DNA from 4 places in the Streptomyces sp. NPDC059010 genome. Region 1 is predicted to be linked to each of the others. Evidence: riboswitches for the same ligand, from Rfam matches in the RefSeq annotation. Region 1 holds a riboswitch; each other region holds the start of a gene.
The links. Region 1 has a riboswitch for cobalamin ahead of ACFWYS_RS04165 (CbtB-domain containing protein). Riboswitches for the same ligand answer to the same signal wherever they lie in the genome.
Positions count from the first base shown of each region.

Region 2: it holds a riboswitch for cobalamin, as region 1 does, so the genes downstream of both, ACFWYS_RS12920 (ribonucleoside-diphosphate reductase subunit alpha) here and ACFWYS_RS04165 (CbtB-domain containing protein) in region 1, are expected to answer to the same signal.
Region 3: it holds a riboswitch for cobalamin, as region 1 does, so the genes downstream of both, ACFWYS_RS19860 (prenyltransferase/squalene oxidase repeat-containing protein) here and ACFWYS_RS04165 (CbtB-domain containing protein) in region 1, are expected to answer to the same signal.
Region 4: it holds a riboswitch for cobalamin, as region 1 does, so the genes downstream of both, ACFWYS_RS23745 (energy-coupling factor ABC transporter permease) here and ACFWYS_RS04165 (CbtB-domain containing protein) in region 1, are expected to answer to the same signal.

Region 1 covers NZ_JBHYJA010000003.1:79,797-85,031, reverse strand. The annotation lists gene ACFWYS_RS04170 (CbtA family protein) at 135-893, opposite strand; gene ACFWYS_RS04165 (CbtB-domain containing protein) at 915-1,136, opposite strand; cobalamin riboswitch at 1,173-1,313, opposite strand; gene ACFWYS_RS04160 (acetoacetate--CoA ligase) at 1,561-3,531, opposite strand; gene ACFWYS_RS04155 (bifunctional 3-(3-hydroxy-phenyl)propionate/3-hydroxycinnamic acid hydroxylase) at 3,528-5,087, opposite strand; gene ACFWYS_RS04150 (fumarylacetoacetate hydrolase family protein) at 5,084-5,235, opposite strand, start outside.
Region 2 covers NZ_JBHYJA010000010.1:133,941-139,175, reverse strand. The annotation lists gene ACFWYS_RS12920 (ribonucleoside-diphosphate reductase subunit alpha) at 1-2,074, opposite strand, end outside; cobalamin riboswitch at 2,199-2,356, opposite strand; gene ACFWYS_RS12915 (GNAT family N-acetyltransferase) at 2,392-2,898, opposite strand; gene ACFWYS_RS12910 (ATP-binding protein) at 3,052-5,235, shown strand, end outside.
Region 3 covers NZ_JBHYJA010000017.1:26,878-32,021, forward strand. The annotation lists gene ACFWYS_RS19855 (SCO2322 family protein) at 1-304, opposite strand, end outside; gene ACFWYS_RS19860 (prenyltransferase/squalene oxidase repeat-containing protein) at 301-1,509, opposite strand; cobalamin riboswitch at 1,624-1,746, opposite strand; gene ACFWYS_RS19865 (nuclear transport factor 2 family protein) at 1,829-2,269, opposite strand; gene ACFWYS_RS19870 (MBL fold metallo-hydrolase) at 2,323-3,351, opposite strand; gene ACFWYS_RS19875 (aldehyde dehydrogenase) at 3,526-4,983, shown strand; gene ACFWYS_RS19880 (ferredoxin) at 5,000-5,144, shown strand, end outside.
Region 4 covers NZ_JBHYJA010000021.1:133,151-138,385, forward strand. The annotation lists gene ACFWYS_RS23740 (energy-coupling factor ABC transporter substrate-binding protein) at 1-107, opposite strand, end outside; gene ACFWYS_RS23745 (energy-coupling factor ABC transporter permease) at 104-805, opposite strand; cobalamin riboswitch at 835-1,020, opposite strand; gene ACFWYS_RS23750 (M55 family metallopeptidase) at 1,121-1,954, shown strand; gene ACFWYS_RS23755 (M20/M25/M40 family metallo-hydrolase) at 1,947-3,251, shown strand; gene ACFWYS_RS23760 (prolyl oligopeptidase family serine peptidase) at 3,269-5,221, shown strand.

The sequences.
Region 1 (5,235 bases):
CGGATCGTCGGGTCATGTCCTGGCCGGGGTCGGTCGGATGTCCGAAGAACGCGAGAGGGCCCCCGGACGGTTCCGCGGGCCCTCGCGCATCGCGCATGGTCACGTCCAGATCGGCTGGGGGCGTCGCGTCCTGATCAGCCGGGGGCGGCCACCGTCGAAGACGACGCCGCGGCGGCCGGCCTGGGGTTCAGCAGCCGCTCGGCCAACTCGCCGAAGACGAGCCCGAACCCTGCCCACAGGGTGACCTGCATGGCCAGCGCGGAGAGCCGGAACCGCCACAGCACCGTGGCCGGGAAGTCCGCGGGCACCTCATTGACGGCCGGCAGGAACGCGTACGCCACTCCGATCACCAGCGCGAACGCGACGACCGCTCCCACGCTCGCCCACCAGTTCCCGAACCGCGGGGCGAGCCGCTTGCCCAGGATGGTCGCGGCGATCGCGAGGAGCACGCTCAGCACCATCATCAGGAAGTACAGCGTGGTCCGCTTGCCGATGGTGTCCGGGTCACCGACGGCCGGCGGGTTGGCCGGGTACTTCAGGAACGGCACGACATAGACGGCGAGCAACGCGCAGCCGGACAGCAGCAACGCGGTGGCCCGCGGGGTGAACCGGCCGACACGGCCGAGGGCGAAGCAGTAGACGAGAGCGGCGATACCGCCGAAGGCGACCCCGTAGATCAGCACACCGGTGGCCAGGCCGGCGGTGGACTGAAGACTCCGGGAGACGAGTTCGACCTCGTGCTCGTGCGCGGGAGCGTGCGCCTCCTCGAAGCCGATCGCCTTGCCGACGCTCGGTTCACCGAGGAAGTAGGCGGCGACCAGCGCGAGCACACCCGCGCCGAGCCCTGCCAGCATGCCCCGCACCAGCAGGTTTCTTACGATTGCGGAGTTCATGAGGGTGGTGGCTCCGCGGCGTCAGTGGCAGGGGAACCCGAGCAGATGGCGGGCGTCGTGCACCCACTCGTGGACGTCCTCGCCGGAGACGACGGCGGTGGCGCCCTGCTCTGCGCCGACGAAGTACAGCAGGACCAGCATCAGGATGCCGAAGAAGACCGCCCACGGGACGATCGCGCCGATCGGCAGCTTGGCGGGGAGAGCGGGAGTGGTGGCGGTCGGCTGAGCGACATGCTGGGCCATGGCAAGGCCTCCTTAAGGGAGTTCGCGTCCCATCTCGGTGGTGCACATGACGACGGCTACGGGTCTGACTCGCCGCCCCGTTCCAAGGGGCCGGCACACAGTGGCGCGACCGTGCCGGATTCCCACCGGCTTCCGTTCTGCCGTCGTCGATATCGAGCCGACACTACTCTTCGACCGGTACATGCCCAATGCCCCACGGACCGACCACCCTCCGCTCTCACCCAACCCTTACCTGCGCCGCCCTCCGCAATCACCGCCCAACCGGGCACCGGCTCGGTCGACATCACCCGCCTCACGGTGCATCCGCAACGTGGGCCCCTCTCGCCACGCCGCATCCGCCCTGTGCGCGTACGGACCACGCCTCCAGGCCCAAATGTTCGGCGCCGTAGAACTCAACCCTGTGCCCGACCCGCCTGGAGGTGTTTCAGCCCTGCCTCCTGCGGCTGCGCCGTTCTGCTCCCAGTTGGGCGTAGTAGTCGATGAGGTCGGGCTCGTCCACGGCGGCGGGGTTGACGACCTGCTCGACCGGGGCGCCCTGGAGAAGCCGTTTCACCGGGAGCTCCAGCTTCTTGCCGGTGCGTGTGTGCGGGACGGCCGGGACGGCGAGGATCTCGTCGGGGACGTGGCGGGGCGAGGCGCCGGTGCGGATCGCATCGCGAATGCGGTCGCGCAAGGCGTCGTCTACTTCGATGCCGGCCGCCGGGACGACGAACAGCGGCATCCAGTAGCCGCCGTCCGGCTCCTCCATGCCGATGACCAGGGCTTCCGTGATCTCGGGGAGGCGTTCGACGACGTCGTGGATGTCGGCGCTGCCGAGGCGTACGCCGTTGCGGTTCAGCGTCGAGTCGGAGCGGCCGTGGACGATCACCGAACCGTGGCCCGTCACGGTGATCCAGTCGCCGTGCCGCCACACACCGGGGTACACCGAGAAGTAGGCGTCGTGGTACCTGCCGCCGTCGGGGTCGTTCCAGAAGTACAGCGGCATCGACGGCATGGGACGGGTCACCACCAGCTCACCCACCTGGTCCACGACCGGGAGGCCCCCGGCGTCGTACGCGGCCAGCGCCACGCCGAGGTTGGGTGCGGACAGCTCCCCCGCCCAGACCGGGGTGGTGGGTGCCGAACCCGCGAAGCCGGACACGACGTCGGTGCCGCCGCTGGTGGAGGCGAGCAGGACCTCGGTGCCGACATGGTCGCGGACCCAAGGGTAGGCGGAGTCGGGGAGCGTGGAGCCGGTGCAGCCGACCGCGCGGATCGACGCCAGGTCGTGTACGGCGGGCTCGACGCCGAACTTGGCCATGCCGAGCAGGTATTGCGGGCTGGTGCCGAAGAGCGTGACCCGGTGGCGGGCGGCCAGGTCCCACAGGATGTCCGGCTGGGTGAGCGGGGCCGGGCTGCCGTCGTAGGTGCAGGTGGTGGCGCCGGTGAGGAGGGTGGAGGCGACCAGGTTCCACATCATCCAGTGGGTGGTGGTGTACCAGAGGAGGCGGTCGCCGGGGCCGAGGTCGGAGTGCAGGCCGAGGGTCTTGAGGTGCTCCAGAAGGACGCCGCCGTGGCCGTGGACGATGCCCTTGGGCAGGCCGGTGGTGCCGGAGGAGAAGACGACCCACAGGGGGTGGTCGAACGGCACCGGCACACAGGCGAGTTCCTCGGAACGGGTCGCCGCGTCCTCCCACGGGAGCACCAGGGAGGGGTAGTTCGTGGAAAGGGCCCCCGGGAGGCCGACGTGGTCGACCAGGACGGTCGCCTTCAAGGTGGGCAGCGCGCCCGCCAGTTCGCGTGCGGCCTCGCGGCGGTCGTGGGTGGTGCCGTTGAAGAGGTAGCCGTCGGCGGCGATCAGCACGGTGGGTTCGAGCTGGCGGAAGCGGTCGGCGGCCGCCTTGGGGGCGTAGTCCTGCCCGCACACCGACCACACGGCGCCAAGACTCGCGGCGGCCAGGAACGCGACGATCGCGTGCGGGGTGTTGGGCAGATAGCCGACCACACGGTCGCCCTGCCCGACGCCCAGTTCGCGCAGGGTCGCCGCGACCGAGGCGACCTGGGCTCGCAGCCGCTCCCCGGTCACCTCGTATCCGGCACCGGTCTCGTCCAGCGCGATGACCGCGACGTCGTCGCCCGCGAGACCGCGCAGGGCGTGGTGGGCGTAGTTGAGGGTGGCGCCGGGGAACCAGCGGGCGCCGGGCATCCGCTCCTCGGCGAGCACGCTCTCGTACGGGGTCGCCGCCTCGATGTCGAAGTACTCCCAGACCGCGCCCCAGAACCCTTCGAGGTCGGTGACGGACCAGCGGTGCAGAGCGGCGTAGTCGTCGGCGTCGATGCCCTGGCGCCGGGCGAAGTCCGCGATGCGGCTGCTTGCGGCCGACTCCGGGTCGGGGGTCCAGAAGGGCGTGCTCATCGTTCGTTGCTCCTCAACAGGGCTTCGGTCGGGGACTGTTCGTGGCGGCGCCGGGTCGTGCACAGCAGCGGCGCCCAGGCGTCGGTGGCGGTGAAGTCGTCGCCGCCCGACGGGACGACGTCCAGGACGACGCGGTCCGGTCGCAGCAGGACGGCGTCCGCGCGGCCGGTCCGCAGCCACGTGGCGATGGCCTCCCCCGCGTCGTCCACGACCCGGGCACCGATCGCGTCGGCGAGGGCACGCGCGGCCGGCGGGAGCGGCACCGTGGTCACTACGGCGAAGGAGTCTCCGAGCAGGTCGTCGAGGCGCGTGGGCCGGCCGGTGACGGTCAGCCAGGGTTGTGGGCAGTGGGTGCCGCCGAGCCGGCTGCGGCGGGTCAGCGGTCCCGGTCGCAGGGCACGACTGAGGTTGCGGGTGGCGGCGCCCGTCACACCGGGGATGCGGCAGGCCGCGCTCACGGCCTGCCGGCGCAGGGCGGCGGCGCGGTCCTGGCCTCCGGTCATGGCCCAGCCCGTGGCGACGGCGAGTCGGATGACATGGCGGGCGTGCGGCTTGCGTTCGCTCTCGTAGGTTGCCAACAGCCTTTCATCAGCGCCCTGTTGGAGGACTCGGGCCAGTTTCCAGGTCAGGTTGTGGGCGTCGCGCAGGCCCGCGCACAGCCCCTGTCCCACGAACGGAGGGGTGAGATGTGCGGCGTCCCCGAGCAGGAACACCCGGCCGCGGCGCCAGCGGTCGGCGATGCGGGCGCGGAAGGTGTACTGCGCCTGCCGGAGGACGTGGAAGTCGGCGCCGTACGAGAGGTCGGCCCACGGCGCGACCAGCTCGCGCAGCCGTTCGTGGTCCACGGGTCCGCCGTCCCGCAGCCGGAACTCCCAGCGGTAGCGGTCCTCGCCGATCCGCATGAAGGTGGCGGGGCGGTGCGGGTCACAGACCTGGTCCACGCCCTCCCAGCAGCGGACGGGCAGGCTGGTGCGGACGTCGACGACGGTCCAGTGCTCCTCGAAGCGCAGGTCCTCCCACACCGCGCCGATGGCCTGGCGGGCAAGGCTGTTGGCGCCGTCGCAGCCGAGGACGTAGTCGGCGTCGGCCAGGTGCTCGCCGTCCTCGTCACGGTAGGTCACGCGCACCGGTCCGGCGCCGTCCTGTTGCAGGGACTCGACCTCCGCTCCGCTCCGCAGTTCGCACTCCGGGTACCGGGCCAGCTCGGCGCGCAGCAGGCGTTCCAGCTCGGGCTGGTCGAACATGCTGGTCTGCGGGAAGCCGTGGTGACCGTGCGGGGAGCGTCGGAACTCGGCGATCACCCGGTGCCGGGCATCCAGCAGCCGCAACCCGCGCGCGGGGCGGGAGATCGCGGCGAACCGGTCTGCCACACCCGCGGCCTGGAGGATGCGGCAGACCTCGTCGTCGGTCGCGACGGCACGCGGGAGGGGGTAGACGTCCCGGTGCCGTTCGAGGACGAGCGTCCGGATGCCGCGCCGGGCCAGCAGCAGTGCGGCGGTCACGCCCACGGGCCCGGCGCCGACGATCAGCACGGGCACCCGGGACGGGGTGCTCATCGCGCGTCCGTGACCGGCGTGCGCTGCTCACCGAGATCGATCCGCCCGTCCGCGGTGGCGATGGTGACGCCGACGACATCGCCCTGGTGCAGGTAGCGCGGGTTCTTGGCCTGGGCCTTGAAGAACGCCTTCCACTTGACGGCGGGCG
Region 2 (5,235 bases), on a different contig from region 1:
ACAGGGCCCGTACGTCCGCCGGGATCCAGGCGAAGTCCTGCACCGAGCCGTTGGCCTCGCGCAGCGCCTCACGGGTGCGCGCGTCCCAGACGCCGAGCGCCTTCAGCTCGTCGACCAGGTAGGAGTTGACCTGGAGGAACTCGCCGGACAGTGTCTCGCGCTTGAACAGGTTGGAGACCTGCGGCTCGATGCACTCGTAGACACCGGCGATGGACGCGATGGTGGCGGTCGGCGCGATGGCGAGCAGCAGGGAGTTGCGCAGACCGGTCGTGGCGATACGGCCGCGCAGTGCGGCCCAGCGCTCCGGCCAGGTCGGCTCGACGCCGTAGTGGTCGGGGTGCAGCACGCCCCGGGCGGTGCGGGTCTTCTCCCAGGCCGGCAGCGGGCCGGACCGCTCGGCGAGGTCGGCGGACGCCTCGTACGCGGCGAGCATGATGCGCTCGGCGATACGCGTGGAGAGCGCCTTGGCCTCGGCCGAGTCGAACGGCAGCCGCAGCTTGAAGAAGACGTCCTGCAGGCCCATCGCGCCCAGGCCCACCGGCCGCCACTTGGCGTTGGACCGGCCCGCCTGCTCGGTCGGGTAGAAGTTGATGTCGACGACACGGTCCAGGAAGGTGACGGCCGTGCGGACGGTGGCGTCCAGCCGCTCCCAGTCGATGTCACCCGTCGACAGGTCGACAAAGGCGCCCAGGTTGACCGAGCCCAGGTTGCAGACCGCCGTCTCGCCGTCGTCGGTGACCTCCAGGATCTCCGTGCAGAGGTTGGAGGAGTGGACGACATGGCCCGGCAGGGCCGTCTGGTTGGCGGTGCGGTTGGCGGCGTCCTTGAAGGTCATCCAGCCGTTGCCGGTCTGCGCGAGCGTGCGCATCATGCGGCCGTACAGGTCACGGGCCGGGATGGTCTTCTTCGCGAGCCCGGCGGCCTCGGCCTTCCGGTACGCCGCGTCGAACTCCTCGCCCCACAGGTCGACCAGCTCGGGCACGTCCGACGGGGAGAACAGGCTCCACAGCTCGTCGGCGTTGACCCGGCGCATGAACTCGTCCGGGATCCAGTGCGCGAGGTTCAGGTTGTGCGTACGCCGGGCGTCCTCGCCGGTGTTGTCCCGCAGCTCCAGGAACTCCTCGATGTCGGAGTGCCAGGTCTCCAGGTAGACCGCGGCGGCCCCCTTGCGCCGGCCGCCCTGGTTCACCGCGGCCACGGAGGCGTCGAGGGTCTTCAGGAACGGGACGATGCCGTTGGAGTGCCCGTTGGTGCCCCGGATCAGCGAACCCCGGGAGCGGATACGGGAGTACGACAGCCCGATGCCGCCGGCGTGCTTGGAGAGGCGGGCGACCTGGTGGTAGCGGTCGTAGATGGAGTCCAGCTCGTCCAGGGGGGAGTCCAGGAGGTAGCAGGATGACATCTGGGGGTGCCGGGTGCCGGAGTTGAAGAGGGTGGGGGAGGAGGGGAGGTAGTCGAGGCGGCTCATGAGCCCGTAGAGCGCGGCGACTTCGTCCACCGACCGGGTCGTGTCGTCCTCGGCGAGGCCCGCGGCGACGCGCAGCATGAAGTGCTGGGGCGTCTCGATCACCTTGCGGGTGAGGGGGTGCCGCAGAAGGTACCGGCTGTGCAGGGTGCGCAGGCCGAAGTAGCCGAAGCGGTCGTCGGCGGCCGTGTCCACCAGGGTGTCCAGACGGGCCGCGTGCAGACGCGCGAACTCGGCGGTGCGGTCGGCGATGAGACCCTCGCGGTGGCCGACCGCGACCGACTCGGTGAAGGACGTCACACCCTGCGAGGCGGCCTCGGCGGCGATGGAGATGGTCAGCAGCCTGGCCGCCAGCCTGCTGTAGGCGGGGTCCTCGGAGATGAGACCGGCGGCCGCCTCGGTGGCCAGCTCGCGCAGCTCCGCCTCGTCCGCGCGGGCGGACCGGCCGCGCAGCGCGGCGGCGGCGACCCGGCCGGCGTCGGCGTCGGGGAGGTCGGCGGTCAGCTCGGTGAGGATCCGCAGCAGCGCGGTTCCCGGGGCGTCCTCGTCGGGGGCGACGGCAGGGACGGTCGGGGCGGCTGAGGCCGGGTCTGCTGGCGCGATGGTCACGTGGGGGCTCTCCCTCGCTCGGCACGGGGGCCTTGCGGAGGGCAGGCGGCAGCACACGAGCGCACGGGGCGTCGCGTCCACCGGCCCATTCCACGAGGCCCGGACGTCAGGGCGCACCGGCCGGGTGGCCGGGCGCGCTGTCGGCAGGTCCTCGGACTGACTCCTGTGCAGGGCGTTGCTGAGAACAGACATGCACAAGTACACCGTTGCGGGACAGTTCCGGATTCGCACCGGATTCCCCTGCGACGACAGCGAGGACGAGCATACATCTTGTGCTCACCCGCCACGCCACCCCCAGATGTTGTGTCGCGCTGGTTTCAGAGCGTCAACTCATAGGTGAGGAGAGTGATGTCGTCCAGCTGCGGGACGGGGTTCCAGTCGCGGCCGGGTGTGCGAACGAAGCCCAGACGTTCGTAGATGCGGTGCGCGCCGTGCATGGTGCGCTGGGTCGACAGGACGATACGTACACAGCCCTCCGTGGCCCTCGCCCGGTCGACGCAGGCGCGCACCAGGGCCTCTCCGGCGCCGCGCCCGCGAGCCGTGTGGTCGACGGCGAGCATCCGGATCTCGGCCTCGCCGGGGCCGGCTATGTCGGCCATGGGCCCACCGCTCGGCACGAAGGTCACGCCGCCCAGCAGCCGGCCGTTCTCGACGGCCACCAGCACCTCGGCGGCGGCCGCGCGCCTCGCCACGTCCTTCAGCTCGCCGAGGTACTCGTCGCTCTCGCCGAAGTCGAGGAGACCGTCCTGGAGATAGGCCCGGGCGGTGATGTCGCCGAGGGCGTCGTACTCGCCGGGTTCCGCCTGCCGGATCACGAGGTCCATGGCCCCGAGTCTGCCGGACGGGCAGTACCGCGGGCCTGGGGTTTTCGCCGGGGCCGCCGGGTTGCGGGGCGCCTCGGGAGTGCTTCCATGGAGGTAGGTGCCGACGCCCGTGGTCCCTCCGTTTCGAGAGCCCCTCTCGGAAGGAGACGCACGATGACGATCCATCGGGAGGCCCGACGCGGCACCACCCGCCCCAGGAAATGGCGCCGTTGGATCTCCTACACCAACGTCACCCGGGTCGTCTGGATCGTGGCCGCCCTCGCGCTGGTGGCCTGGGTCGCGGAGGGCGTGTACATCCTGATCACACAGGACACGACCGGCTTCGAACAGTGGCGGAGGAGGAACGCGGGCTTCGAGACCGTCATGCGCTTCGTCGGCCCGGTGCTCACCGCGTCGATCGCCGCCACCCTGTTTCTGTTCTGGTGGTACCGCTGGACCAAGCGGCGCTACCTCGCGAAGGCCCGCGACGACCCGCGCGGGCTGGTGCTCACCGCCGGGTCGGACACCGCCGAGATCGTGGGCCGGGAGGAGATCGCCCAGGTCATCGCCGAGCGGCTGCGGGAGCGCGACACCCGCCGGCCCTATCTGCTGGTCGGCGGGGTCGGCGTGGGCAAGACCGCCGTACTGGTACGGCTCACCGAACTGCTGGCCGAGCAGAACGCCGTGCCCGTGCCGATCCGGCTGCGGGACGCGACCGACGGAAGCGACCTGAACTTCGAACGCATGGCGAGGGAGCGGTTCGCCGAGGAGGCGCCCCGGGGCATCCTCGCCCGCGGCAAGACCGAGCGGGTCTGGCAGCAACTGCTCGCCGACGACAAGCCGGTCGTCATCGCCGACGGACTGGAGGAGGCCCTGCTCGGCGACGGCCTCCAGCAGAACCGGGACAACATCATCCGGCGGGCCATCGAGCGCGCCCACGAGGAGAAGCTGCCCCTCGTCATCGCCTCCCGGCCGCACAGCCCGCTGGAGAGCACCTCCGCCGCGATCGTGGAGCTGGAGCCGCTCGGCGAGGAGGAGGCCCTGCGCTTCGTCCAGGCACGCGTCCCGGAGACGGACGAGCGCCGGGTGGACTGGATCGTGGAGACGGCCGAGGTCACCGAGTCGCCCGTCTACCTCCAGATCGCCCGTGAACTGCACCGCCACGGAGCCCTGGAGCACGACCGGCCGGACAACGATCCGCAGCACATGAACACCCGCAGCAGGGACCGCGGCACGCTGCGGCTGTGGCTGCTGGAGACCTGGGACGAGGCGCTGTGCGAGGGGCGGCTGCGCGAGGGCGTCGCGCTGTCCCCGCAGGCACGCCGCGACACCCTCGAAGTGGTCTCCGCCCTGGCCTGCGTCGGACTGCTCCAGGACAACCTGGAGGTCGGCTTCGGGGAACTGCTCGACACCGACGTCCACCCGGGCCCGGCCCGGCGCGCACAGGCCCGGGCCGAGCACCTGTGGGCCGGCCGGCGGGGCTTCGACCGGTACGGCAGACGCGGGAACGACTTCTCCGAGTGGCACCGCCAGCAGATCTGGGACGTGCTCCGCGAACGGCTCGGCGACGAGGAGCGCAAGCGGCTGCACGGGGGCAACATGGACCAGTGCCGCGCCGCCCTCGCCCGCTTCGCCAGCAACGCGGACAAGCTGGGACTGGTGGAGGGCTTCGAGCGGCGGGTCCGCTTCCCGCACAGCATCATCCAGGCCTACTTCGGCTACCGCGTCCTGAACCACCTCGGCGAGCGGGGTGCCGGAGAGCTCGTCGAGCACTCGCTGCAGCCGCCCGGACCCAGCCGTGAACTGCTGATCGCGCTGGTGCTGTTGTCCCGTCGCAAGGCGTCGGAGCGCAGGACTCCCGGGGGCGGGGTCCGGGCCGAGGCGAAGAAGGAGATCGAGGAGCTGGTCCGCCGGTCACCCGTGCGGGGCCACACCCTGGCCCACCGGCTCTGCCGGGCCGCGAACCGACGTACCGACGACCCGAAGGCCCTCGATCTGTACTCGGCCGCCGTGGAGATCGAGAGCGCGGAGGAGGAGCCGAGGCTGCTCGGCGCCATCGTCGGCCGGGTGCGTACGAGCTGGGCCGGTTTCCGGGGCGACCGGCGCACCCTTGAGGACGCGAAACTGAGGCTGCTCAAGCAACTCGGCGCCGCGCTGCGGAGGGTCTCGCACCGGATCGACTCCACCCCGCTTTACGACCAGCTCTTCGAGATCGGCATCCAGGACCCCTCCTACTCCATCCGGCTCGCCGCCGCCCAGGAGTTCGGCACCGGCGGCAACGCGGCGTTCGCCGTGATCCGCGGGCGGGTCGGACTGAACACCGATCCCGTGCGGGAGTACGACGACCGGCTCGGCGAG
Region 3 (5,144 bases), on a different contig from region 1:
CGATGACCAGCGCCACCCGCTTCTTGCCGTCCTGGGCCGGGGTGCGCGCGCAGATCACCTCGAACACGGCGGCGCCCCTCGGCCGTGCCGCGTCCTTGGAGTCCTCGCTCACCGCGAACCGGAAGCCCTGGACGTCGCCGTCGGAGGGGCGGGCGGTGGAGGGGCCCTGGGTGGCGTAGGTCCAGGTGTCGCCGGCGCGGTCCCAGAAGGACCAGTAGCGGTAGCCGGTCGCCTGGGCGGCCTGGGCCGCGCCGGTCAGGAGGACCAGCGCGGCCAGGAGCGTGGCGAGCGTGCGCCGGATCACGGGCGACGGCCCTTGGTGCGGCCGCTCAGCAGGAAGCCGACGCCGATGCCCGCGACCAGGCAGACGCCGACGATCCACCAGACGCCGACGCCGTTGTCGTCGTCCGCCTTCTGCTCGGACGCCTTTGCCGACTCCGCCGCCGTCGTCCGCGGTGCGGGACCCTGTGCGTTGAGCTGCTTGACCAGGTCCGTGCCGCCGAAGTCACGCGGGTCGGCGCCCGCCGCGTCGGCGGCGAGGATCAGCTGGGCGTAGGCGGCGGGGCCGCTCTGCTTCGCCCAGGCCGCGGCGTTCTTCTCCAGCCACTCCAGGGGCTTCTGGGCCGCCGAGGCACCACCCTGTACGGCGAGCGCGACGACCACGTCGGCGGTGTTGCCGTAGTCGGGCTGGTCCTCGGCGCCGGCGAGGGCGGACTTCAGGTGGCCGTCCTTCGCCACGGCGTCCGCCAGGTAGGAGGCGCCGTTGGCCGAAGCCTGCTCCGGAGTGAGGTCAGCCGCGTCGGTGCAGGCGATGTCCTTCTTCTCACCGCCCCGCGGCGATATGCCCATCCCCAGCGCGCCGACGACGGCCGCAGCCGTAGCGTCCGCGTTGGCCGACAGCTTGCCCTTCTTGTCGGGCTGGTAGGCGAAGGCGCCGCCCTTCGCGCACGGCAGGGCGAGCTTCAGCAGAGCGTCGTAGGGTGACTTGCCGTCCTTGCGGATCTCGGCGGGGTCGTCGCCGAAGGCGTGGAGCGCCCCGATCACGACGGACGTCGAGTTGGCGTCGCTGGCTCCGCCAGGTGTGTAGCCCCAGCCGCCGTCCTTGTTCTGCACGGACTTCAGCCAGGTCACCGCCTTCTTGACCTCGGTGTCGCGCTCACCGACCGCGGCCAGGCCCTGGACGGCGACGGCCGTGCTGTTGGTGTCCACCATGGCTTTGGCGTCACACGCCTTGGAAGGGTCGGCGCGGAAGGCCGTGAACGCCCCGTCGGCGCACTGCTGCCCGGCCAGCCAGTCGACCGCCTTGGCGGCCGGCTCCAGCTTCATCCGGTTCTGCGCGATCAGCGCGAGCGACTGGCGCCAGACGCCGTCGTACGTCGGGTCGGTGGTGCCGTACAGCCCGGCCGGGAGCGAGGCGGACGGCGACGGGGTGGCGGCCTGGGCGACCGGGGTCGCGACGCCGATCACGGTGACGGCGGCCAGGACCGCGGCGCTGCGGCGGACGTACATGATCGGCGGGTGCCCTTCCCTAAGGGGAACCGGGCAGCACAGGGAGGACCCCCGGGCGGCTCGGCTCCGTATACCTCGACGGTGCCGCACTCCGGCCCACTGCCGGGGTACGTGAGCCGGTCACGAATCCGTACCGGGCGATCCGGCTTGCCAGTTGCAGGCTCACGGTTGCGGGTCAGCGCCGGTTTTGCACCGGCTTCCCCCTGTACGGGTGTGATGACGACGCCGACACTCTACCCGCCCGTAACCGGCCCCCTGAGGGGCGCCTGTGCGGGCGGGCGGTCGGGCCCGGCGGCGCGACCCCCGCAGCACAGGAGGCTCAGCCGTCGGCCCTCGGGGTGGGGCCGCCGAAGGGGAGGTGGAGGGTCCGCGAGGTGAGCAGCCAGGTGCCGTCCGGCTGTCTGCGGAAGGCGTCCTCGTAGTGGCCGATCTGGACGGGCGGGCCCGCCGGGACGATGCCGCCCTCGTGGCCGTCGACGCGGTAGGTCGTGAAGTACGAGGTCGCGGTCGCCGTGTCCGGGGCCGTGACCGTGACGAGGACGTTGGACATCATGCGGCGGGAGAGCCGGTCGGCGGGGCGGGAGCCGAAGTACGCGCGAAGCGCGTCCCTGCCCTCGACCGACCGATCGCCCTCCGGCCAGGACCAGACGCCGTCCTCGGTGAACAGCTCGGCGACAGAGGCCGGTTCGCCGAGGTCGAGGCGGTGGACGAAGTCGATGATGACGCGCTCACAGGCGCGTTCGGCGAGAAGGAGCTCCATGGGCACGTATTAAACGGCCCCGTACGTCACCTCAAGCCGCCACGGACGTCGCCTCAGACCGCCACGTACGTCACCGGCTCGCTCCCCGTCACCGCCTCCGCCCTCCCCAGCTTCACCAGGCGTCGCAGATGCGCCTCCGCCTCCGCGATCGCGATGTTCCTTGAGGGGTACGGGATTTGGTCCCAGGGGCGGTTCCACTCCATGCGCTCGGCGAGCTGCCAGGGAGTGAGGGGTTCGGCGAGGAGGGTGAGGAGGCCGGTGAGGCGGGACTCGTGGTGGTCCAGCAACTGCCGTACGCGTGACGGCGCGTCGGTGAACGTGTGCTGGTGGGCCGGGAGGACCTCGGCGGGGGACAGGTGGGCGACACGTTCGAGGGAGGCCAGGTAGTCGCCCAGGGGGTCGGTGACGGTCGTGTCGTCGGGGTCCTCGTAGAGGCCGATGTGCGGGGTGATCCCGGGGAGCAGATGGTCGCCGGAGAACAGGCGTCCGTGGCCCGGGAGCCGGGCCGGGTGGTCCTCCTCCAGGTGCAGGCAGACATGGCCGGGCGTGTGACCCGGGGTCCAGATCGCGCGCAGGCGGCGGCCGGGGAGGTCGAGGAGTTCGCCGGGGACGATCTCGCGGTCGGGTGCGGCGGGGGAGAAGCCGGGGAGCGTGCTCGGCCGGCGGGCGGTGCGCAGCGGGGCCACGTGCGCGTCGGGGGCGCCGGCCGCCGTGAGCTTGGCCGCCATGTAGGAGAACCACCGCTCGGGCCGCGTCGTCCGGGTGCGCCGTACGATCGCCGCGTCCGCCGCGTGCATCGCGATCCAGGCGCCGGAGGCCTCGCGCACCTTGCCGGACAGGCCGTGGTGGTCGGGGTGGTGATGGGTGATCACCACGCCGTGGATCTCGGCGGGCGCGGTGCCGCAGGCCGCGAGCCCCTCCGCGAGGGTGTCCCAGGACGCCGGGTCGTCCCAGCCGGTGTCGACGAGCACCGGGCCCCGGTCGGTGTCGACGACGTACACCAGGGTGTGGCCGAGAGGGTTGTCGGGGATGGGGACCCGGATCGACTTCACGCCGCCGCCGTGGTCGTACATCTGCGTCATGGGTTCCCCAATCGCCGCGACACGTTCCGGCCGACCGGATCACTATAACTAGAACAGGTTCCGATGGGAGCCCGAGTCATCTACGTGCGGTCCGTGGACTACTCGGGGCGGAACTGGTATCAGTGCGTAGATCTGATGGATCGTCAGAGTTGCGCTCCGGGGAGGCAGTCGGCCATGACCGAGCTCGTGGAACACGGACAGCTGTTCATCGGCGGGGAGTTGACCGACCCCCTGGGCAAGGACGTCATCGAGGTGATCTCGCCGCACACGGAGGAGGTCATCGGACGCGTCCCGCATGCCTCGTCGGCCGACGTCGACCGGGCGGTGGCGGTGGCGCGCAAGGCGTTCGACGAGGGGCCCTGGCCACGGATGAGCCTCGACGAGCGCATCGAGGTCGTCACCCGCATCAAGGACGGAATCGCCGTACGGCACGAGGAGATCGCCCGCGTGATCTCCTCCGAGAACGGCTCCCCGTACTCCTGGAGCGTCCTCGCCCAGGCCCTCGGCGCGATGATGGTCTGGGACGCGGCGATCACGGTCGCGCGGAACTTCACCTACGAGGAGACCCGCGACGGCGTCCTCGGCAAGATCCTCGTCCGGCGCGAACCGGTCGGCGTCGTGGCGGCCGTGGTCCCCTGGAACGTCCCGCAGTTCGTCGCCGCCGCCAAGCTCGCCCCCGCGCTGCTCACCGGCTGCACGGTCGTGCTCAAGCCGTCGCCCGAGTCACCGCTGGACGCCTATCTCCTCGCCGAGATCGCGAAGGACGCCGGGCTGCCGGAGGGCGTGCTGTCCATCCTTCCCGCGGACCGCGAGGTGAGCGAGTACCTCGTCGGGCACCCGTCGGTCGACAAGGTCTCCTTCACCGGCTCGGTGGCCGCCGGCAAGCGCGTCATGGAGGTCGCCGCCCGCAATCTCACCCGCGTGACACTGGAGTTGGGCGGCAAGTCGGCGGCCGTCGTCCTGCCGGACGCGGACGTCGAGGCGACCGTCGCCGGAGTCGTCCCGGCGGCCTGGATGAACAACGGCCAGGCGTGCGTCGCCCAGACCCGCATCCTGCTCCCGCGCTCCCGCTACGACGAGTTCGCCGAGGCCTTCGCCGCGGCGGCCGGCGCGCTGGTGGTCGGCGACCCGCTGGACCCGGCGACCCAGGTGGGCCCGCTGGTGGCGCAGCGGCAGCAGCGCAGGAACCTCGACTACATCCGGATCGGCCAGGAGGAGGGCGCGAAGATCCTGGTCGGCGGCGGGCGCCCACAGGGGCTGGAGCGGGGCTGGTATGTCGAGCCGACGCTCTTCGGGGACGTCGACAACTCCATGCGGATCGCCCGCGAGGAGATCTTCGGGCCGGTGATCTGCCTCCTCCCCTACGGCGACGAGTCCGAGGCCGTGAAGATCGCCAACGACTCCGACTACGGCCTGAGCGGCAGCGTCTGGACGGCCGACACCGCGCACGGCATCGAGGTCGCGCGCCGGGTCCGTACCGGCACCTACTCGGTGAACACCTTCAGTCTCGACATGCTGGGCCCGTTCGGCGGCTACAAGAACTCGGGCCTGGGGCGGGAGTTCGGCCCCGAGGGCTACGGCGAGTACCTGGAGCACAAGATGATCCACCTCCCGGCGGGCTGGGAGGCGTAGGGGATGGGTGAGCGCAATGGGTGACCGCTGGCATGTCGAGGTCGACCGGTCGGTGTGCATCGGCTCGGCGCAGTGCGTCCACCACGCCCCCGGCGACTTCCGCCTCGACACCGGCCGCCAGTCCCATCCGGCCGCCCCGGAGACCGACGCGAACGAACGGA
Region 4 (5,235 bases), on a different contig from region 1:
GTGAACGGCTCCTCCTTGTGGTCGCCGAGGCCGAGGGCCAGCGGCAGCACGGCGAGCGCGGCCACGACGACCAGCAACAGGATATTGATCTTGGTGTTCCTGCTCATGGGGCTACCGCCTCCGACTCGGTCCCGGACCGCTTCTTGGCGAGGAGTACGCCCAGCCGGGTCAGTTCCCCCTTGCTGGACTGCACCAGCAGCCGCATCACCAGCACCGTGAGCAGGCCCTCGCTCACCGCGAGCGGGATCTGGGTGAGGGCGAAGATGGAGCCGAACTTGCCGAGCGCGCCCAGGAATCCGCTGCCCGGGTCGGGGAAGGCGAGCGCCAGCTGGACGCTGGTCACGCAGTAGGTGGACAGGTCGGCGACGAACGCGCCGAAGAACACGGCGACCATCAGCGGCACGTCGTAGCGCCGCAGCAGTTTGTAGATCGCGTATCCGGCCCAGGGCCCGACGATCGCCATGGAGAAGACGTTGGCGCCGAGCGTGGTCAGGCCGCCGTGTGCCAGGAGCAGCGCCTGGAAGAGCAGGGTGATGGTGCCCAGGACCGCCATGATCGGTGGCCGGAACAGGATGGCGCCCAGGCCCGTGCCGGTGGGGTGCGAGCAGCTCCCGGTCACCGAGGGCAGCTTCAGCGCGGACAGGACGAAGGTGAAGGCTCCGGAGGCGCCGAGGAGCAGCGTGCTCTCCGGGTGCTCCCGTACCTCACGGGTGAGTGACCGGACTCCGTGGACTACGAAGGGCGCGGACGCGACGCCCCAGGCGACCGCGTGCGCCGGAGGCAGAAAACCCTCGGCTATGTGCATGGCTCAGCAGACCCTCTCCAGCACCTCGTGGATGGTTGACGTGCCTTGGCCGGTCTCCTGGCTGACGGGTACCACCGCCCGTGCTCCGCCTTCCCGGGTCCCTAAAACCCAGTGGCTGCCCGTCAGGGCCGGAGCCGGACTTCCCGATTCACAGTGGCGAGGGCCGCACCGGCATCACACCGGATTTCCCGTTCACCAAGGCGTGGTGACATTAGTGCCCGTGCACGGCGGCTGACAAGCGCGCCCCGGGGGCGGGAAAGGGGCGTTCGCCCGCTTCATGGCGGGTTCCCCCGGCGGCGCGTAACGTGACGGAGCATGAAGATCCTCATCAGCGCGGACATGGAGGGCGCCACCGGCGTGACCTGGCCGGACGACGTGATGCCGGGTGCTCCGCAGTGGGAGCGGTGCCGCTCGCTGTTCACCTCGGACGTCAACGCCGCCGTACTCGGCTTCTTCGACGGCGGCGCCGACGACGTCCTCATCAACGAGGCGCACTCGACCATGCGCAATCTGCTGCTCGAACAGCTCGACGAGCGGGCGCAGATGCTGACCGGCCGGCACAAGGCGCTGTCCATGGTCGAGGGCGTGCAGCACGGCGACGTGGACGGCATCGCCTTCGTCGGCTACCACGGAGGCGCCGGCATGGAGGGCGTCCTCGCCCACACCTACCTCGCGAACTCCATCACCGGGGTGTGGCTGAACGACGTACGGGCGAGCGAGGGCCTGCTGAACGCGCATGTCGTCGCCGAGTACGGCGTGCCCGTCGTGCTCGTCACCGGGGACGACGTGGCCTGCGAGGACGCGCTCGGATACGCGCCCGAGGCGCTGAAGGTCGCCGTCAAGGACCATGTCTCGCGCTACGCCGCCGTGTGCCGTACGCCGGCCAGGACCGCCGCCGACATCCGCGCGGCGGCCAAGGAGGCGGCCGTGCTGGCGGTCCGTCAGCAGCCGGTGAGCGGCGGCCCGTTCACCGTCGCGGTCGAGTTCGACGCCGAGCATCTCGCGATGGCCGCGACCGTCGTCCCGGGTGTCGAACGTATCGGCGAGCGAAAGGTGGCGTACACCAGCGAGCGGATGTACGAGGGAATCCGTACCTTCAAGGCGGTCACCACTATCGTCTCGGCCGCGGTGGAGGAGCAGTATGGCTGACGAGCAGGCACTGGACGAGGTCGTCACGTTCACGTCCGACCTCATCCGCATCGACACGACCAACCGGGGCGGCGGCGACTGCCAGGAGCGCCCCGCCGCCGAGTACGCCGCCGCGCTGCTGGCCGAAGCGGGCCTGGAGCCCACGCTGCTGGAGCGCACCAAGGGCCGGACCAATGTCGTCGCCCGGATCGAGGGCACCGACCCGGCGGCGGACGCCCTGCTCGTGCACGGTCATCTGGACGTGGTGCCCGCGCAGGCCGGCGAGTGGAGCGTGCACCCCTTCTCCGGGGAGGTCCGCGACGGGGTCGTGTGGGGCCGGGGCGCGGTCGACATGAAGGACATGGACGCGATGATCCTGGCCGTCGTCCGGTCCTGGGCCCGCGCGGGCGTACGGCCCCGGCGCGACGTCGTGATCGCGTTCACCGCGGACGAGGAGGCCAGCGCCGAGGACGGCTCCGGATTCCTCGCCGACCGGCACGCCGGGCTGTTCGAGGGCTGCACCGAGGGCATCGGCGAGTCCGGCGCGTTCACCGTCCATGACGGCGGTGGCCGCCAGATCTATCCGCTCGCGGCGGGGGAGCGCGGCACCGGCTGGCTCAAACTCACGGCCCGCGGGCGCGCCGCGCACGGCTCCCGGCCCAACCGGGAGAACGCGGTGACCCGCCTCGCCGCCGCCGTCACCCGCATCGGCGCCCACCGGTGGCCGGTCCGTCTGACCCCCACGGTCCGCGCCGCCCTCACCGAACTCGCCGCGCTGTACGGCCTGGAGGCCGACCTGGACGACGTCGACGGCCTGCTGGAGAAGCTCGGCCCGGTGGCGGCGCTGGTGGAGGCGACCGTCCGCAACAGCGCCAACCCGACCATGCTGGAGGCGGGTTACAAGGTCAACGTGATCCCGGGGGAGGCGGTGGCCTACGTCGACGGCCGGTATCTGCCTGGCGTCGAGGACGAGTTCCGCGCAACCATCGATGAGCTCACCGGTCCCGACGTGGAGTGGGAGTTCCACCATCGTGAGGTGGCCCTCCAGTCGCCGGTGGACTCGCCGACGTACGCCCGGATGCGCGCCGCCGTCGAGGAGTTCGCGCCCGAGGGCCACGTGGTGCCGTACTGCATGCCCGGCGGTACGGACGCCAAGCAGTTCTCGCGGCTCGGCATCACCGGATACGGCTTCTCGCCGCTCAGGCTGCCGGAGGGCTACGACTACGGGGCCATGTTCCACGGCGTCGACGAGCGGGTGCCGGTCGAGGCACTGCACTTCGGCGTCCGGGTGCTCGACCGCTTTCTGCGCGCGGCCTAGGCGAGTTGGGAGAGACAGTGCGGACGCTGGCGTACGGTTCCTGGCCCTCGCCCATCGACGCGGCCCTCGCCGCGGCGAACGAGGGGCACCCCGAGTACGTGGGCTTCGTCGGCGACGAGGCGTGGTGGACCGAGCCGCGGCCGGCCGAGGGCGGGCGGCGCACCCTGGTGCGGCGCCGCGCCGACGGCACGGAGGTCCCGGTGCTGCCCGCGCCGTGGAACGTGCGCAGCCGGGTTGTCGAGTACGGCGGACAGCCCTGGGCGGGCGCGGTGGTCGACGGCCGGTGGCTCGTCGTCTTCGTCGACTTCGCCGACCAGCGGCTCTACCGGTACGAGGAGGGCGGCGAGCCGCGTCCGATCACGCCCGTGTCGTCGGTGGGCGGCGGACTGCGCTGGGTGGAGCCGCGGTTGCGACTCGACCTCGGTGAAGTCTGGTGCGTGCTGGAGGAGTTCACGGGGGAGGGGCCGACCGATGTGCGGCGCGTCCCGGTGGCCGTCCCGCTGAACGGCTCGGCGGCCGAGGACCGCGACGCCGTACGCGAACTCACCGACGCCCGGCACCGGTTCGTCACCGGCCCCCGTATCTCCCCCGACGGACGGCGCGCGGCGTGGCTCGCCTGGGATCATCCGCGGATGCCGTGGGACGGGACGGAACTGCTGGTCGCCGAGGTCGGCGCCGACGGCACACTGGGCCGGCCGCACATCGTCGCCGGTGGACCGGAGGAGTCCATCGCACAGGTCGACTGGTCGCCGGACAACCGTCTGCTGTACGCGACCGACCGCACGGGGTGGTGGAACCTCTACCGCGACGGCGAACCGCTCTGCCCCCGCGAGGAGGAGTTCGGCGGCCCGCTGTGGAAACTGGGCCTGCGCTGGTTCGCCCCGCTGGACAGCGGGTTGATCGCGGTCGTGCACGGTCGCGGGTCGACGGCCCTCGGGATCCTGGACCCCGAATCCGGCGAGATCGTCGACGCCGCCGGGCCCTGGACCGAGTTCGCGCCCACGCTCGCCGTGAGCGGCGAGCGGGTCGTGTCCGTCGGTGCCAGTCCGCGCAGCGCCCACGAGGTGGTCGAGCTGGACACGCGGGCCGGCCGGTCCCGGGTGATCGGAGCCGCGCACGACGACGCCGTGGACCCGGCCTACTACCCCGAACCGCTGATCCGCACCTTCACCGGCCCCGCCGGGGACGAGATCCACGCCCACGTCTACCCGCCCCACAACCCTGGCTGCGTGGCCCCCGGCGGCACACCGCCGCCGTATGTCGTCTGGGCGCACGGCGGCCCCACCGACCGGGCGCCGCTCGTACTCGACCTGGCCATCGCCTACTTCACCTCGCGCGGCATCGGTGTCGCCGAGGTCGACTACGGCGGTTCCAGCGGGTACGGCAGGGAGTACCGCAACCGGCTGCGCGAGCAGTGGGGCGTGGTCGACGTCGAGGACTGCGCGGCCGTCGCGCTCGCCCTCGCCGACGAGGGCACCGCCGACCGCGGCCGGATCGCCGTCCGGGGCGGCAGCGCGGGCGGCTGGACCGCGGCCGCGTCGCTCACCATGACCGACGTCTACGCCTGCGGCACGATCCTCTACCCGATCCTCGACCTCGCAGGCTGGGGCACGGGCGAGACCCACGACTTCGAGTCCCAGTACCTGGAGTCGCTGGTCGGCCCGCTCGCCGAGGCACCCACGCGTTACGCCGAGCGTTCACCCGTCGCGCACGCCGACCGCGTCACCGCGCCCTTCCTGCTGCTCCAGGGCCTGGACGACGTGATCTGCCCGCCCGCCCAGTGCGAGCGGTTCCTGGCCCAAATGGAGGGGCGCGGAGTGCCGCACGCCTACATCGCCTTCGAAGGGGAGGGCCACGGGTTCCGGCGGGCGGAGACGATGATCCGGGTCCTGGAGTCCGAACTCTCCCTGTACGCCCAGGTCTTCGGGCTCAACCCGCCCGGGATCCCGAAGCTGGAGCTCGCCAAGTGAACCATCCCGTCCGG